Regions from separate parts of the Nonomuraea sp. NPDC001636 genome, predicted to be linked through region 2. Evidence: riboswitches for the same ligand, from Rfam matches in the RefSeq annotation. Region 2 holds a riboswitch; the other holds the start of a gene.
The links. Region 2 has a riboswitch for glycine ahead of gcvT (glycine cleavage system aminomethyltransferase GcvT). Riboswitches for the same ligand answer to the same signal wherever they lie in the genome.
Positions count from the first base shown of each region.

Region 1: it holds a riboswitch for glycine, as region 2 does, so the genes downstream of both, gcvP (aminomethyl-transferring glycine dehydrogenase) here and gcvT (glycine cleavage system aminomethyltransferase GcvT) in region 2, are expected to answer to the same signal.

Region 1 covers NZ_JBEOZT010000002.1:171,571-180,366, reverse strand. Annotated here, with positions in the region: gene ABT158_RS04580 (sugar phosphate nucleotidyltransferase) at 1-1,479, shown strand, start outside; gene ABT158_RS04575 (double zinc ribbon and FHA domain-containing protein) at 1,741-2,253, shown strand; gene ftsR (transcriptional regulator FtsR) at 2,277-2,903, shown strand; gene ABT158_RS04565 (bifunctional nuclease family protein) at 3,036-3,506, shown strand; gene ABT158_RS04560 (MerR family transcriptional regulator) at 3,654-4,274, shown strand; glycine riboswitch at 4,323-4,419, shown strand; gene gcvP (aminomethyl-transferring glycine dehydrogenase) at 4,586-7,411, shown strand; gene ABT158_RS04550 (tetratricopeptide repeat protein) at 7,539-8,339, shown strand; gene ABT158_RS04545 (hypothetical protein) at 8,358-8,714, opposite strand.
Region 2 covers NZ_JBEOZT010000001.1:593,519-602,314, reverse strand. Annotated here, with positions in the region: gene ABT158_RS02805 (aldehyde dehydrogenase family protein) at 1-535, shown strand, start outside; gene ABT158_RS02800 (3-oxoacyl-ACP reductase) at 632-1,396, shown strand; gene ABT158_RS02795 (gamma-glutamyl-gamma-aminobutyrate hydrolase family protein) at 1,393-2,082, shown strand; gene ABT158_RS02790 (M4 family metallopeptidase) at 2,305-4,599, shown strand; gene ABT158_RS02785 (M28 family peptidase) at 4,671-6,044, shown strand; glycine riboswitch at 6,307-6,404, shown strand; glycine riboswitch at 6,425-6,524, shown strand; gene gcvT (glycine cleavage system aminomethyltransferase GcvT) at 6,559-7,644, shown strand; gene gcvH (glycine cleavage system protein GcvH) at 7,641-8,030, shown strand; gene ABT158_RS02770 (L-serine ammonia-lyase) at 8,089-8,796, shown strand, end outside.

The DNA.
Region 1 (8,796 bases), on a different contig from region 2:
GAGTGCGTCATCGAGGCCGAGGCGTACGTCTCCAGCGGCGTCAAGGTCTACCCGTTCAAGACCATCGAGGCCGGCGCGGTCGTCAACACCAGCGTCATCTGGGAGTCGCGCGGCCAGCGCAACCTGTTCGGCCCGCGCGGGGTCAGCGGCCTGGTCAACGTCGAGATCACCGCCGAGCTGTGCGTCCGGCTGGCCGGCGCGTACGCCACCACCCTGCGCAAGGGCGCCTACGTCGTCACCTCCCGCGACTGCTCGCTGGCCGCCAGGGCGCTCAAGCGGGCCGTCATCGGCGCCCTGACCGCCGCCGCGATCAACGTCCTGGACCTGGAGGCCGCGCCGCTGCCCGTGGCCCGCTTCCACACCGCCCGCGAGTCGGCCGCCGGCGGCATCGCCCTGCGCACCACGCCCGGCGACCCGCAGAGCGTCGACATCGTCATCATGGACGACCGCGGCGCCGACCTGCCCCCGGCCGCCCAGCGCAAGCTGGAGCGGGTCTTCTCCCGCCAGGAGTACCGGCGGGCCTTCCCCGGCGAGATCGCCGAGCTGCACTACCCGGCCAGGGCCGTCGAGGGTTACACGCACGAGCTGATGCGGGCCATCGGCGTCACCGGCGTCAAGGACATGAAGGTCGTGGTCGACTGCGCCGGCGGCACCTCCTCCCTGGTGATGCCCACGCTGCTCAGCCGCGCCGGCGTCGAGGTGCTCACCGTCAACGCCCGGCTCGACGACGTCTCGCCCACCGAGACGCTGGCCGAGCGCCGCCGTGACCTGCAACGCCTGTCGGAGCTGGTCAGCTCCTCGCGGGCGGCCTTCGGCGTGCGCTTCGACCCGGTCGGCGAACGCATCGCCCTGGTGGACGAGACCGGCCAGCTCATCAGCGAGGAACGCGCCCTGCTGGTCGTGCTGGACCTGGTGGCGGCCGAGCGCCGGGGCGGCCGGGTGGCCCTGCCGGTCACCACCACGCGGGTCGCCGAGCAGGTCTGCCGCTTCCACGGCGTGCAGGTGCAGTGGACCTCGACCGCGCTCGACGCCCTGACCTCCGCCGCCCAGGGCGCCGACATGATCTTCGCGGCCGACGGGCGCGGCGGGTTCGTCGTGCCGGAGTTCAGCCCGGCCATCGACGGCCTGGCCGCGTTCATGCGCCTGCTGGGGCTGGTGGCCCGCACCCGGCTGTCGCTCAGCCAGATCGACGCCAGGATCCCCGAGGTCAAGCTGCTGCGGCGGAGCGTCCCGACCCAGTGGGCGGCCAAGGGCGCGGTGATGCGCTCGGTCATCGAGGCCGCCGAGGCCGAGCCCGACGACTGGCGCGTGGACACCACCGACGGCGTGCGGGTCGCCCGCGACGACGGCTCGTGGGTGCTGATCCTGCCCGCCGCCGCCGAGCCGGTGACCGACCTGTGGGCCGAGGCCCCCGACATGGACGGCGCGCAGGCACTGCTCGAACGGTGGGCCCGCGTGGTCGAGCAGGCGGCCGTCTGATCACGTAGAGTAGCGGAAAAGCCTTCGCCCGAGATGTGCGCGCGGAGTGCCGCAAGATCGTAATGTAGAAACGCGCGGCGGCATGGACCACGGGGTGGGGGCGGCGGTAACTTTGTCAGCGTCCGAACCGCAGTCCAGCGCCCCGCCTTGACCTTTGCCGCTGATCAGCGTAAGTTGCGGCATTCGCAAACTTGAAGAGCGAAGGCAGGCGCGTCCCCAGCACCGTCGCCGCGTCTTCGCGGTAGGAGGCCGAGCCGATCGATGCCGAGCGTCTACTGCACGCAGTGCGGGCACGCCAACCCCGAGGATGCCCGTTTCTGTTCCCGCTGTGGGTCACCGCTGACCAGACCCGAGGTCTCCGGGGACACCACGTCGACGATCTCGGTCGCGGGAATCGAGGCGTACGAGGCTGAGACAGGCGACATGCTCCTGGCCGAACGGGCGCTGGTCGAACAGCTCCCGCCCGGCACGGCGTTGCTCACGGTCACCAGGGGGCCCAACCAGGGCAGCCGGTTCCGGCTGGACAAAGACCTCACCACGACCGGGCGCCACCCGGAGAGCGACATCTTCCTCGACGACATCACCGTCTCCCGGCGCCACGTCGAGTTCTACCGCCACCGCGGCGGCCAGTTCTCCGTACGCGACGTGGGCAGCCTCAACGGCACCTACGTCAACCGCGAGCGCATCGAGGAGGTCCCCCTGCACTCCGGAGACGAGGTGCAGATCGGCAAGTTCCGCCTCGTCTTCCTGATGAGGGTCAACGCCGGCGCATGAGCTCACAGGCGGCACGCTCGCACATGAGCATCGGGGAGGTGCTCGCCCTGCTGCAGGGCGAGTTCCCCGACGTCACCGTGTCCAAGATCCGCTTCTTGGAGGGTGAGGGGCTGATCGAGCCCGAGCGCAGCCCCTCGGGCTACCGCAAGTTCACCCATCTCCACGTCGAGCAGTTGCGTTTCATCCTGACCGAGCAGCGCGACCACTACCTGCCGCTGCGGGTGATCAAGGACAGGATGGCCGAGAGCTTCGGCCGTCCGCGCGCGGTGCAGCAGACCCAGGAGGTCCGCTACGACCGGGCCCAGCTGCTGGAGGCGGCCGGCATCGACGAGGAGACCCTCGCCGAGCTGGAGGACTACGGCCTGCTCGCCCCCGTGGCCAGGCGCTACGACGAGGAGGCGCTGAAGATCGCGCGCAGCGTCGGCGCCCTGGCCCGCTTCGGCCTGCACGCCCGCCACCTGCGCGCGGTCAAGGCCGCCGCCGAGCGGGAGTGCGGGCTGGTCGAGCAGACCGTCGCGCCCATACTCAAGCGGCGCGCGCCCGGCGCCATCGGCGAGGCCGACGAGGCCGCCAGGGAGTTGTCCACGCTCCTGCTCGACCTGCACGCCTCCCTGGTGCGCCTCGGCGTCAGGTCTGTCCTGGGCCGCTGAGGGCACAGAGCTGGAAGGCCGGGGCACATTCCAGGCCTGCCGGGTGTTACGTTGAAATGCATAAGCGTGTAGCAGAAACGACCCAGTCAACAGCTGTGCCGGGCGACCGGCCGGCCGAATACGGAGCAGCCCGTGTTGCAGATGGAGGTCGTGGGCGTTCGAGTTGAGATGCCCACAAATCAGCCGATCGTCTTGCTCAAGGAGGCACACGGGGAACGGTTCCTTCCGATCTGGATCGGCATGACCGAGGCGACCGCGATCGCCCTGGCGCAGGCCGAGGAGCCGCCGCCCCGGCCGCTCACCCACGACCTGTTCAGGGACGTGCTGAGCGCGCTCGGCGTCGGGCTGCGCGCGGTCAACATCGTGGCCCTGCGTGACGGCATCTTCTTCGCCGACCTGGTGTTCTCCAACGGTGTGGAGGTCAGCGCCCGCCCCTCCGACTCGATCGCCCTGGCGCTGCGCACCGGCGCGCGCATCTTCGCCAGCGAAGAGGTGGTCCAGGAGGCCGGTGTGATCATCCCGGACGACCAGGAGGACGAGGTGGAGAAGTTCAGGGAGTTCCTTGACACGATCACTCCCGAGGACTTCGGCAGGGCGGGGTAGGTATTTCAGTGCATTTACGCTTCACGACGCGCCGAGCCGGATCGTTGACTGGGCATGGTCACGGTCCTACGGTGCAAGTGAAACCCGTGGTCGCCCTTTACGAACCCCCAGATCAGGCCATGGGATGAGAGAAAGCCGGAGGTCCGCGTGGCGGTCAGCAGCGGCGAGGGAAAGACGGCCGGCCAGGAAGATCCGGTGCGGCGCGAGAGCGCGCGGCAGCGTGCCGGAGAGCAGGGACTGCTCTTCGACGAGCAGCCCGCGACGGTGCCCGACGACATCGGATACCGCGGGCCCACAGCCTGTTCGGCAGCCGGCATCACCTACAGGCAGCTCGACTACTGGGCGCGCACGGGCCTGGTCGAGCCCACGATAAGAGCCGCGCACGGCTCGGGCTCGCAGCGGCTCTACAGCTTCCGCGACATCCTGGTGCTCAAGGTCGTCAAGCGGCTGCTCGACACCGGGGTGTCGTTGCAGCAGATCCGCACCGCGGTGCAGCATCTGCGTGACCGCGGGGTCGCCGACCTCGCGCAGATCACGCTCATGAGCGACGGTGTCAGCGTCTACGAGTGCACCTCGGCCGACGAGGTGATCGATCTCCTCCAGGGCGGCCAGGGCGTGTTCGGCATCGCGCTCGGCCGGGTCTGGCGAGAGGTCGAGGGCTCCCTCGCGGAGCTGCCGGGGGAACGGGCGGCGGTCGAGGACACCGTCCCGGCCGACCATCCCGCTGACGAGCTCGCCAAGCGGCGTCGCGCACGCCGCACGGGGTGAGCTGAACCGCTGAACACACCGTAGTAATCTAGGACAGAGTAAGGCTGATGACCCCGTGCGGGAGAGTCCCTGGGCTGCGGTCCTGGGGCGCCGAAGGAGCAACCCTCCCCGGAATCTCTCAGGCATCCCGTACCGCTCGGGTGAGGCAACTCTGGAAAGCAGGTGCGCCCGCCAGGCGCACCTCACCGACGGTGCAAGCCCCACGGCGGGGTGAAGCTCTCAGGTCGCGATGACGTCGCGATGACAGAGGGGGAGATCCGGCACTCGCCCGCGCCCTGGCGCCGGTCTCCAAGCCTCGGGAGGCAACCTCCATGACCGACCTGTCCGCTCCGCCGTTCTCGTCCAGGCACATCGGCCCATCCGAGTCCGAGCAGCAGCGCATGCTCGAGGCCGTGGGCTTCGAGTCCGTCGGCGATCTGGTGGCCGTGGCCGTGCCCGAGGCCATCAGGGTCAAGGACCGGCTCAAGCTGCCGGCCGCCGCGAGCGAGACCGAGGCCATCGCCGAGCTGCGCGAGCTGGCCTCCCGCAACCGGGTGCTGACCTCCATGATCGGCCTGGGCTACTACGACACCGTCACACCCGCCGTCATCCGGCGCAACCTGCTGGAGAACCCGGGCTGGTACACCGCCTACACGCCGTACCAGCCGGAGATCTCGCAGGGCCGCCTGGAGGCGCTGCTGAACTTCCAGACGGTCGTCTCCGACCTGACCGGCCTCGACGTCGCCGGCGCCTCCCTGCTGGACGAGGCCACCGCCGCGGCCGAGGCCATGACGCTGGCCCGCCGGGCCGGCAAGTCCAAGAGCGACGTGTTCGTGGTCGACGCCGACACGCTGCCCCAGACCAAGGCCGTGCTGGCCACCCGCGCCGAGCCGCTCGGCATCACGCTGGTCGAGCACGACCTCGACGGCGAGCTGCCCGAGTGCTTCGGCGTGCTCGTCCAGTACCCGGGCGCCTCCGGCCGCCTGCGCGACTTCCGCGACGTGGCCGCCAGGGCGCACGAGGCCGGCGCGCTCGTCGTGGCCGCCGCCGACCTGCTGGCCCTCACGCTCGTGGCCGCCCCCGGCGAGCTGGGCGCCGACATCGCCGTCGGCTCCTCCCAGCGCTTCGGCGTCTCCTTCGGGTTCGGCGGGCCGCACGCGGCCTACATGTCCGTACGCGAGGGCCTGCAGCGGCAGATGCCCGGCCGCCTGGTCGGCGTGTCGGTCGACGTCGACGGCGACCCCGCCTACCGGCTGGCCCTGCAGACCCGCGAGCAGCACATCCGCCGCGAGAAGGCCACCAGCAACATCTGCACCGCCCAGGTCCTGCTGGCCGTGATCGCCGGCATGTACGCCGTCTACCACGGCCCCGAGGGCCTGCGCCGGATCGCGCACCGCGTGCACCGGCACGCCGTCGCGCTGGCCGGCGGGCTGCGCGAGGCCGGCCTGGAGGTCGTGCACGGCGAGTTCTTCGACACCGTGCTCGTCCGGGTGCCCGGCAGGGCCGCCGAGGTGGTGGCCGCCGCCGCCGAGCGGGGCGTCAACCTGTGGCAGGCCGGCGACGACCACGTCTCGATCGCCTGCGACGAGAAGACCGGCGCGGCCGAGCTGGTCAAGGTGTGGGCCGCCTTCGGCGTCGAGCGCGAGGAGGTGGCGCTGGAGGCCGACGCGCTGCCGGCCGAACTGCTGCGCGAGTCGGACTACCTGACCCACCCGGTCTTCCACAGCCACCGCTCCGAGACCGCGATGCTGCGCTACCTGCGCAGGCTCCAGGACAAGGACATCGCGCTCGACCGTTCGATGATCCCGCTCGGCTCGTGCACGATGAAGCTGAACGCGACCACCGAGATGGAGCCGATCACCTGGCCGGAGTTCGCCGGCGTGCACCCGTACGCGCCGGAGGCCCAGACCGAGGGCTACCGGGAGCTCATCGGCACCCTGGAGGGCTGGCTGGCCGAGGTGACCGGCTACGACGCGGTCTCCATCCAGCCGAACGCCGGCTCCCAGGGCGAGTTCGCCGGCCTGCTGGCCATCCGCGCCTACCACCAGGCCAACGGCGACACCGAGCGGGACGTGTGCCTGATCCCGTCCTCGGCCCACGGCACGAACGCGGCCAGCGCCGTCATGGCGGGCATGCGGGTCGTGGTCGTGGCCTGCGACAGCGACGGGAACATCGACCTGGCCGACCTCGACGCCAAGATCGCCAAGCACCGTGACAGGCTCGCCGCGATCATGGTGACGTACCCGTCCACGCACGGCGTGTACGAGGAGTCGATCACCGAGGTCTGCGCCAAGGTGCACGAGGCCGGCGGCCAGGTCTACGTCGACGGCGCCAACCTCAACGCCCTGGTGGGCCTGGCCAAGCCGGGCGAGTTCGGCGCCGACGTGTCCCACCTCAACCTGCACAAGACGTTCTGCATCCCGCACGGCGGCGGCGGCCCCGGCGTCGGCCCGGTCGCGGTCCGCGGCCACCTGTCGGCCTACCTGCCCGGCCACCCGCTGCGCGACGGCGGCCCGGTCGGCCCGGTCTCGGCCGCCCCGTACGGCTCGGCGGGCATCCTGCCGATCTCGTGGGCGTACGTGCGGATGATGGGCTCCGAGGGCCTCACGGCGGCCACCGAGCAGGCCATCCTGTCGGCCAACTACCTGGCCCGGCGGCTGGCCCCGCACTACCCGGTGCTCTACACCGGGCGCGGCGGCCTGGTGGCCCACGAGTGCATCGTGGACCTGCGCCAGATCACCAAGGAGACCGGCGTCACCGTCGACGACGTGGCCAAACGCCTGATCGACTACGGCTTCCACGCGCCGACCATGTCGTTCCCGGTGGCCGGCACGCTGATGATCGAGCCGACCGAGAGCGAGGACCTGGACGAGCTCGACCGGTTCGTGGACGCCATGATCGCCATCCGCGGCGAGATCGCCAAGGTGGCCTCCGGCGACTACGACAAGACCGACAACCCGCTGCGCAACGCGCCGCACACGGCCGAGTCGGTCACCGCCGACGAGTGGGCCCACCCGTACTCGCGGACCGAGGCGGCCTACCCGGTGGCCTCGCTGCGCGAGGGCAAGTACTGGGTGCCGGTGCGCCGCATCGACCAGGCGTACGGCGACCGCAACCTGGTGTGCTCCTGCCCGCCGCTGGAGGCGTACGAGGACTGAGCCGCCCGCGCGGGTCCCCGCCCGGGGGCCCGCGCCGGACCCGGCCCAGTCCTACACCGTCAAGTGAGCAGACATGATCGCGACGAGCCGTTAGGCTCGGTGCGATCCGTCGCCTGAAGGAGCTCTCTTGACGTTCTCAGAGCTGGAGACCCCGCCTCTCGACACCGCCCGCCGCCTGGCCGAGGGCGGCGACCTGGAGGGTGCGGCGGCGATCCTGACCGAGCTGGTCGCCGACCCCGACAGCCCCGACCGGGCGCAGGCGGCCGTGGGGCTGGCCGTGGTGCTCGACGAGCGCGGCGACACCGAGGCCGCCCGCGCCGCGGCCCGCACCGCGCTGGCCACCGGCCATCCCGAGTACGCCGCCCAGGCCGCCTGCCACCTGGCCCAGGGGTTCGAGCGCGAGGGCCGCGACGACCAGGCCAGGGCCGCCTGGCAGGCGGTGCTCGGCGTCGGCACGCCGGCCTACGTCCCGATTGCGCACCTCGCGCTGGCCCGGCTGGCCGGCAGCCCGCAGGAGGCCGGCAAGGAGCTGCGCTCCGCCCTCGACGCGAGCCTCGACTCCGGCGACGCCGAGGCCGCCGCGCACGCGGCCCGCCAGCTGGCCGAGACGCTGCTGGAGTACGGCGACCCGGGGGAGGCCGCCGGGCTGCTGCTGGACGCGCTGGAGTTCGCCCCGGCGCGGGAGCTGCCGGGGCTGCGGGTGCTGCTCGGCATCGCGCACCTGGAACTGGCCTGCGCCGAGTTCGCCGAGGCCGTCGAGAGCGGCGCCGACCCCCAGACGGGCGCGCTGGCCATCGAGCTGCTGGCCCGCACGCTGCCGCTGCGCGGGCGCACCGAGGACGCCGGCCAGGTGTGGACCTACGGCCTCGAACACGAGGACCGGACCATGGCCGCCGAGGTCCGGCTGCGCTTCCACCGCGACACCTGAGCGCCGTGCGGGGAAGGCTCAGCCGCGGCGCATGATGGCCACGGCGGCGGCCACGTTGATGGCGACGATCGCCAGCCACGTGATCGTCAGGCCGACCAGCCCCGAGTTGCCGGACGCGATGGCGGTCAGCGGGATGCCGAGGCCCATCGAGCCCAGCGCGACGGGGATCATGGCCGCGCCGTTGTTCTGCCGCTGCTTGGGCTTGGCCGGGGGAAGGCCGTGGCCGCTCAGCTCGGCCTGGACGCGGGCGGCGATGGTGGCGTCGAGCCGTTCGACGAAGGACTCGACGAGCGCGGCCTCGTAGTCGGGGCCGAGGTCGCGGCGGGCGTCGAGGGTGGCCTGCAGGTCATCCCGGATGGGGCGCATCTCTGGCATGGAAGCCATCATCCCGGTTGTCCGGCGCGCCGTCATCAGACCTGGGGGCCAATGGCGGATCCTCCCCAGGTACGGTGCTGCC
Region 2 (8,796 bases):
CGAGGTGTACGAGGAGTTCCTGGAACGCCTGTCGGCGGCGGTGCGCGGCGTCAAGGTCGGCGACCCGCTCGACGAGTCCACCGAGATGGGCCCGCTGATCAGCGCCGAGCACCTGGAACGCGTCCGCGGCTTCGTCGAGGGCACGCCCTACCTCCAGGGCGACTGCCCCCAGGGCAAGGGCTTCTGGTTCCCGCCGACCGTGCTCACCTCCAAGGTCACCGACCGCGCCTTCACCGAGGAGATCTTCGGCCCGGTGGTGTCGGTGGTGCCGTTCACCGACGAGGCCGAGGCCGTGCGCATCGCCAACGACACCCCGTACGGGCTGAGCGGGTCCATCTGGACGCGCGACGTCGGGCGGGCGCTGCGGGTGGCCCGCGCGGTCGAGTCGGGCGCCCTGTCGGTGAACTCGCACTCCTCGGTGCGCTACTGGACCCCGTTCGGCGGCTTCAAGCAGTCCGGCCTCGGCCGGGAGCTCGGCCCGGACGCCCTGACGGCCTTCACCGAGACCAAGAACGTCTTCATCTCATGGGAGTGAACCTGACGCAGTGAGCGGAGTGAAGGGCTGAGGAACGAAGCCCTTCGCGAAGCGAATGAGGAAGGTGAACGACCAATCGGACAGGGAGTGAACACAGTGCAGCGTTTGCAGGACCGGGTGGCCGTGATCACGGGCGCGGGCAGCGGCATCGGGCTGGCCACGGCGCGCAGGTTCGCGCAGGAGGGCGCGAAGGTCGTCTGCGTCGACATCGACGAGGAGGCCGGGGCCAAGGCCGCGGGCGAGGTCGGCGGCCTCTTCGTCAAGGCCGACGTGACCAGCGAGGACGACGTCGTCCGGATGTTCGCCACGGCCCACGAGACCTACGGCAGCGTGGACGTCGTCTTCAACAACGCCGGCATCTCGCCGCCCGACGACGACTCGATCCTGGAGACCGGCCTCGACGCCTGGCGCCGCGTCCAGGAGGTGAACCTGACCAGCGTGTACCTGTGCTGCAAGCACGCCATCCCGTACATGCGGCGGCAGGGCAAGGGGTCGATCATCAACACCGCGTCGTTCGTGGCGGTGATGGGGTCGGCCACGTCGCAGATCTCGTACACGGCCTCCAAGGGCGGCGTGCTGGCGATGTCGCGCGAGCTGGGCGTGCAGTTCGCCCGCGAGGGCATCCGGGTCAACGCGCTGTGCCCGGGGCCGGTGAACACGCCGCTGCTGCAGGAGCTGTTCGCCAAGGACCCCGAGCGGGCCCAGCGGCGGCTGGTGCACATCCCGGTGGGCCGCTTCGCCGAGGCGTCGGAGATCGCCGCCGCCGTGGCGTTCCTGGCCAGCGACGACGCCTCCTTCATCACGGGGGCCGAGTTCCTGGTGGACGGCGGCATCTCCGGCGCGTACGTGACGCCGCTGTGACCCGTCCGGTCATCGGCGTCACGACGTACGTCGAGCCCGCCCGGTTCACCGTGTGGGACCTGCCCGTCGCGCTGCTGCCGTACATGTACGTCGAGAAGATCGTCCAGGCCGGCGGGCAGCCCGTGCTGCTGCCGCCGGCCGGCGATCCCGCCCAGGTCGTGGGGCGGCTCGACGGTCTGGTCCTGGCCGGCGGCGGCGACGTCGACCCGGCCAGGTACGGCCGGGCGGCGCACGAGCGCACCGGCTACGTCCGGGAGTTCCGGGACGAGGCCGAGTTCGCCCTCCTGGCGGCGGCCCTGGAGGCCGGGCTGCCGTTCCTGGGCATCTGCCGCGGGCTGCAGGTGCTCAACGTGCTGCTCGGCGGCACCCTGCACCAGCACCTGCCCGACGTGACCGGGCACACCGGCCACTCCCCCGCGCCGGGCGAGTTCGGCCACCTGCCGGTCACGCCCGTCCCCGGCAGCCGCCTGGCCGAGGCGCTCGGCACGGACCCGGTGGCGGTCCCGCACTACCACCACCAGGCGATCGACCGGCTCGCCCCCGGACTCACGGTCACCGCCACGGCCGGCGACGGGACGATCGAGGCGGTGGAGCTCGACTCCGGCGGGTTCGCGGTGGCGGTCCAGTGGCACCCGGAGGCGGGCGAGGGACTGACGCTCTTCGAGGCGTTCACGGCGGCCTGCTGAGACCGTTACTGGAAAGCTTCTTTACCTTTTCTGTGCCCTAAAATCCCGCGAAATCCCAGCTCAGGGGGCCATACCACCGCGTTATAGACAACTTGTTGGGTACCGGGTCGCGCCATCCCGGTGTCACCCTGTGTTCATCCCCAGCCGGCCGGGGCTCTTCCACTCCACACCCCCCTGAGGAGCCAGAGAGTGAACCCCAAACTCAGGTTGGGGGCTGCCGCAATGCTCGCGCTAGCCCTGACCACCAGCTCGCTGGTGGGCGCCACGAGCGCCACAGCCCAAGCGTCGCAGGTGGCCGATCCTCCCAGCCCGGACGAGCGCAGGAACGCGATCGCCACCGCACACAACGCGATCCTGGCCGACTCGGCGGCATTGCTGGCATCCGAGCAGGACACGTTCACGCTGACGTCGACCGTCGAAGGCGTCCGCGGCCTGCAGTACCTGACCTACGCCCGTAAGCACGCGGGCCTGCCCGTCTACGGCGGCGACGTGGTCGTCGCCACGGACGCCTCCGGCGCGGTGGTCGACACGGTCGCCACCGGACAGCGCACGAAGATCGGGATCGGCACCAAGGCGAAGGTCACCGCGGCCCAGGCCGCCGTGACGGCCAGGGCCAAGGTGGCCAGGGTCGAGACCGTCGCCACGCCCGTGCTGTCCGTGCACGCCACCACGACGACCCCGCGGCTGGCCTGGGAGGTCCTCGTCACCGGCGCCAACGCCACCGGTCACGAGACCAAGCTCCACGTCTACGTGGACGCCCTCACCGGCAAGGTCATCGACGACTGGGACGAGGTGCGCGACGGCACCGGCAACAGCTACTACGTCGGCACCGTCACCATCGACACCAGCCCCTCGTACACGATGCGCGACCCCCGCAGGAGCGGCGTCGCGTGCGGCGGCCAGAACGGCACGCCGTACACGAAGACCACCGACACCTGGGGCAACGGCTCTGGCACGAACCTGGAGACCGCCTGCGTCGACGCGCTCTACGCCGCGCAGCGGGAATGGGACATGCTGAGCGCCTGGCTCGGCCGCAACGGCATCAACGGCCAGGGCGGCGGCTACCCGGCCCGCGTCGGCCTGGCCGACGTCAACGCCTACTGGAACGGCCAGTACGGCTCCTTCGGCCACAACTCCGCCAACTCCCAGCAGCTCACGTCGATGGACGTGGTCGGCCACGAGTTCGGCCACGGCATCTTCCAGTTCACCAGCGGCGGCTCGGGCAGCGGCAACGAGACCGGCGGCATGAACGAGTCCACCGGCGACATCTTCGGCGCGCTCACCGAAGCGTACGCCAACAACCCGAACGACCCGCCGGACTACCTGGTCGGCGAGGAGGTCAACCTCTCCGGGTCCGGGCCGATCCGCAACATGTACAACCCGTCGGCCCTCAGCCACCCGAACTGCTACAGCGCCTCCATCCCGAACACCGAGGTGCACGCGGCGGCCGGCCCGCAGAACCACTGGTTCTACCTGGTGGCCGAGGGCACCAACCCCTCGGGCAAGCCCGCCAGCACCCGCTGCGACAACGGCGCCGCGATCACCGGCATCGGCATCCGCAAGGCCGGTGAGGTGTTCATGTCCGCGCTGAACATGAAGACCCAGCCGTGGACGCACGCCAAGGCCAGGGTCGCCACCCTCCAGGCCGCCAAGACCCTGTACCCGGGCAGCTGCACCGAGTTCAACGTGGTCAAGAACGCCTGGGACGGCGTCAGCGTCCGGGCCCAGTCCGGCGAGCCGACCTGCACCCAGGGCAGCAACGACTTCTCGGTCAACCTGAACCCCGCCTCCGGCAGCGTCACCCCCGGCCAGAGCACCACGACCACGGTGAGCACCACCGTGACCGGCGGCTCGGCGCAGTCGATCACCCTGCGGACCGGCACCCTGCCGGCCGGCGTGACCGCCTCGTTCAGCCCGGCCACGATCACCGCGGGGCAGAGCTCGACGCTGACGATCACCACCTCGGCCAGCAGCCCGCAGGGCAGCCACTCGATCGCCATCACGGCCGACGGCGCCGACGTGGACCGCCAGGCCACCTACAACCTGCAGATCGGGCAGAGCTCGCCGAACGACTTCTCCTTCGGCGTGACCCCGTCGTCGGCCTCGGTGCAGGCCGGTCAGTCGGCCACCGCCACGGTCAGCACGCAGGTCACCGCCGGTCAGGCGCAGAGCGTCGCCCTGTCGGCGAGCAACGTGCCCGCGGGCGTGACGGTCAGCTTCAGCCCGTCCACGATCACCGCCGGGCAGTCGTCCACGGTGACGTTCGCGACGACGAGCGGCGTGACGCCCAGCACGTACACGATCAGCCTGAACGCCGACGGCGCGAGCGCCGACCACTCGGCCTCCTTCAGCCTGACGGTGGGCGGCGGCCAGGGCACCACGTGGCAGACGTACACGGCCTACACGGCCGGACAGACCGTCACCTACCAGGGCACCAGCTACCGCTGCCTCCAGGCGCACACCAGCCTGCCGGGCTGGGAGCCGCCCAACACCCCTGCCCTCTGGCAGCCGGTCTAAGTCGCACGACCTGGGCGGCCACGCCGGGGTGGCCGCCCAACCCCCTTGAGGAGCCACAGATCGTGAACGCCATGCTCAGGCTGGGCGCCGCGGCCACCGCCGCGTTGGCCCTGACCCTCACCACGCCGGCCGGACCGGCCGGCGCCGCCGCCGACCCCGCGCCCGACATCCCCGTCGCGAACGTGACGGCGCATCTGAGCCAGTTGCAGTCCATCGCCACGAGCAACGGCGGCAACCGCGCCTCGGGCAGACCGGGCTTCACCGCCTCGATGAACTACATCAAGGGCAAGCTGGACGCGGCCGGCTTCACCACCCGCGTGCAGAACTTCAGCGGCGGCAGCAACCTGATCGCCGACTGGCCGGGCGGGCCCGCCAACCAGACCGTGATGCTCGGCGCCCACCTCGACAGCGTCGCGGCCGGCCCCGGGATCAACGACAACGGTTCCGGCTCGGCCGCGCTCCTGGAGAACGCCCTCACCCTCGCCGCCCGCAAGCCCACCCTCACCAAGCACGTGCGGTTCGGCTGGTGGGGCGCCGAGGAGGCGGGCATGGTCGGGTCCAGGTACTACGTGCAGAACGGCGGCGCGAGCGGCGTCGAGGTGTACCTGAACTTCGACATGATCGCCTCGACCAACGCCGGCTACTTCGTCTACGACGACGACGCGGCCATCCAGCGCACCTTCAACGACTACTTCGCCACCATCGGCCTGCAGACCGAGGGTGACAGGGAGGGCGACGGCCGCAGCGACCACGCCTCGTTCAAGACCGCGGGCGTCCGGGTCGGCGGCCTGGCCACGGGGGCCGGGGCGGTCAAGAGCTCGGCCCAGGCCGCCAAGTGGGGCGGCTCGGCCGGGCAGGCGTTCGACCGCTGCTACCACAGCGCGTGCGACAGCTACCCGAGCGCCATCAACACCACGGCGCTCGACCGCAACTCCGACGCCATCGCGTACGCCATATGGAAGCTCGCCGTGGGCACCGGCACGCCCACGGAGAACGACTACTCGATCTCGGTGACCCCGTCGTCGGCATCGGTCCAGGCCGGTCAGTCGGCTACCGCGGCGGTCAGTACCCAGGTCACGTCCGGCCAGGCGCAGAGCGTCGCGCTCTCCGCCGGGAACGTGCCGAGCGGGGTCACCGTCTCCTTCAGCCCGTCCACGGTTCAGGCGGGCCAGTCGTCCACCGTCACGATCGCCACCACCAGCGGCGTCGCGGCGGGGACGTACACCATAGGGATCAACGGCGACGGGGCGACGGCGGACCACTCCGCGTCCTTCACCCTGACCGTCGGAGGGGACGGCCAGGGCACCACCTGGACGGCTTACAAGTCGTACACGGCCGGAGACGTCGTCACCTACCAGGGGGTCAGCTACCGCTGCCTCCAGGCGCACACCAGCCTGCCGGGCTGGGAGCCGCCGAACGTGCCCGCCCTCTGGGCACGGGCCTGACCCTCGGGCCTGATCTCAGGGCCTGTGATCCGCAGGGCCTGATCCCGCGCGGGCCGGTCACCGCCGGCCCGCCCCGAGCTGCCGCGTGCGAGCTGACCTGCCATGACCGGCTCGCGCGCGGCCACCAACGCGGCCGCGACCCCGCCTCTCCGGGGCCGCGGCCGCTTTTCGCTGCGTGCGGGATGTCGCGGATGCCGCGGATGGCAGGGGGCGAAGCGCGACAACACCCCCATGACGGCACTAGGCTGACGGACATCACCGGCGAAACCGTGCGGGAGAGCACCCTGACAGCCGGTCAGGGTCCCTGAAGGAGCAAGCCCTCCCCGCGAACCTCTCAAGGCAAAGGACCGCGCGGCAGCCCTGTAAGGCGTTCTTACGGGGAGGTGACCTCTGGAAAGCAGGCCCTCGGGGCCTCGCCGAAGGTGAAAGTCCGGTAAAACTCGGGCGAAGCTCTCAGGCATCCATGACAGAGGGGGAGGATGCTGGCATCCAATCCTGTCCTGAGGTGCGACAAATGTCCCGACCTACGCCGCTACGAGACGTCCACGAGGCCCTAGGCGCCACGCTGACCGACTTCGCCGGCTGGCTCATGCCGCTCCGGTACGGCAGCGAGTCGGCGGAGCACAAAGCCGTCCGCGAGGCGGCCGGGCTGTTCGACCTCTCGCACATGGGCGAGATCTTCCTGACCGGTCCGCAGGCCGGAGAGGCCCTCGACTACGCGCTGGTCGGCCACCTGTCGGCGCTGGCGCCCGGCCGGGCCAGGTACACGATGATCGTGGACGAGCGCGGCGGGGTGCTCGACGACCTCATCGTCTACCGGCTGGCGGACGAGGAGTTCATGGTGGTGGCCAACGCCTCGAACTCCGACAAGGTCGCGGATGAGCTGAAAAATCGTACTAAGTCGTATGACGCGACGGTCGATGACCGCTCCCAGCAGTACGCCCTCATCGCAATCCAGGGCCCGAAGGCCCAGGAGATCCTGGCCACGCTCACCGACGCCGACCTCGACGGTCTCAAGTACTACGCGGGCCTGCCCGGCGTGGTCGACGGCCGCCAGGCGCTCATCGCCCGCACCGGCTACACCGGCGAGGACGGCTTCGAGCTGTTCGTCGCCAACCAGGACGCCGTGCCGCTCTGGCGCGCCCTGGAGGCCGCGGGCGAGCCGCACGGCCTGCGCGCCGCCGGTCTGTCCAGCCGCGACACCCTCAGGCTGGAGGCCGGCATGCCGCTCTACGGCAACGAGCTGAGCTCCGACCTGACCCCGTTCGACGCGGGGCTGGGCAGAGTGGTGAAATTCGACAAGCCCGGTGACTTCGTCGGCAGGGCGGCACTGGAGGCGGTCAAGGACGACCAGCCCCGCCGCCGCCTGGTCGGCCTGGTCGCCCAGGGCCGCCGGGTGCCGCGTCACGGCTACCCGGTCACCCGCGACGGCGCCGTCGTCGGCGAGGTCACCAGCGGTGCGCCCTCCCAGACCCTGGGCAAGCCCATCGCGATGGCCTACGTGGACGCCGGGGCCGACACAGGTCTGGCCGTGGACATCCGGGGCAGCCATGAACCTATGGACCTGGTCGAGCTGCCCTTCTACAGGAGGAACAAGTGAGCAACATCCCTGACGACCTGAACTACACCAAGGAGCACGAGTGGGTGTCGGGCGTGGACGACGGCATCACCGTGACCGTCGGCATCACGGCCTTCGCCGCCGAGGCTCTTGGTGACGTCGTCTTCGTGCAGCTCCCCGAGGTCGGTTCGACCGTCGAGGCGGGTGACTCGGTCGGCGAGGTCGAGTCCACCAAGTCGGTGAGCGAGATCTACGCGCCCGTCGGCGGCGAGATCGTCGAGGTGAACTCGGCCGTGGCCGACGACCCGTCGCTGGCCAACAGCGACCCGTACGGCGACGGCTGGATGTTCCGCGTCCGCATGGAGGGCGACGCGGAGGACCTGCTGTCCGCCGAGGAGTACACGGCGCTCACCTCAGGCGAGTCCTGACACCAACGCCGGGGCCCGCGGCGGGCCCCGGCACTTCCTGAACTGAAGGGCGCCATCAATGGCGATCAGCGTCTTCGACCTCTTCAAGATCGGCATCGGACCGTCCAGCTCCCACACGGGCGGCCCGATGGCCGCCGCGCACAAGTTCGCCCGCGGGCTGCACGACGACGGCCTGCTCCCCCGCGTGGCCCGTGTCGAGGTCATCCTGTACGGCTCGCTCGGCCTGACCGGCAAGGGCCACGGCAGCGACAAGGCGGTGCTGCTCGGCCTGTCCGGTGAGAAGCCGGAGCTGGTCGACGTCGACTCCGTCGACGCCCGTCTGGCCGAGATGCGCGCCGCGGGCACGGTCAAGCTCTACGGCGAGCACGAGATCCCCTTCGTCGTGGGCCAGGACCTCGTCTTCGAGCGCAAGATCTCCCTGCCCGAGCACCCCAACGGCATGCGCTTCACCGCCCGCGACGAGCAGGGCGGGACCGTGCGCGAGAAGGTCTACTTCTCCGTCGGCGGCGGCTTCGTCGTGGACGAGAAGGCCACCGGCGCCGACCGCATCAAGCCCGACGACACCGTCCTGCCCTACCCGTTCGCCTCGGGCGAGGAGCTGCTCAAGCACTGCTCGAACACCGGCCTGTCGATCTCCGCCCTGATGCTGGAGAACGAGAAGGCGTTCGGGCGCACCGAGGAGGAGATCCGCGCGGGCATCCTCAACCTGTGGCGGGTGATGTCGGAGTGCGTGCGGCGCGGCATCGGCAAGGAGGGCGTGCTGCCC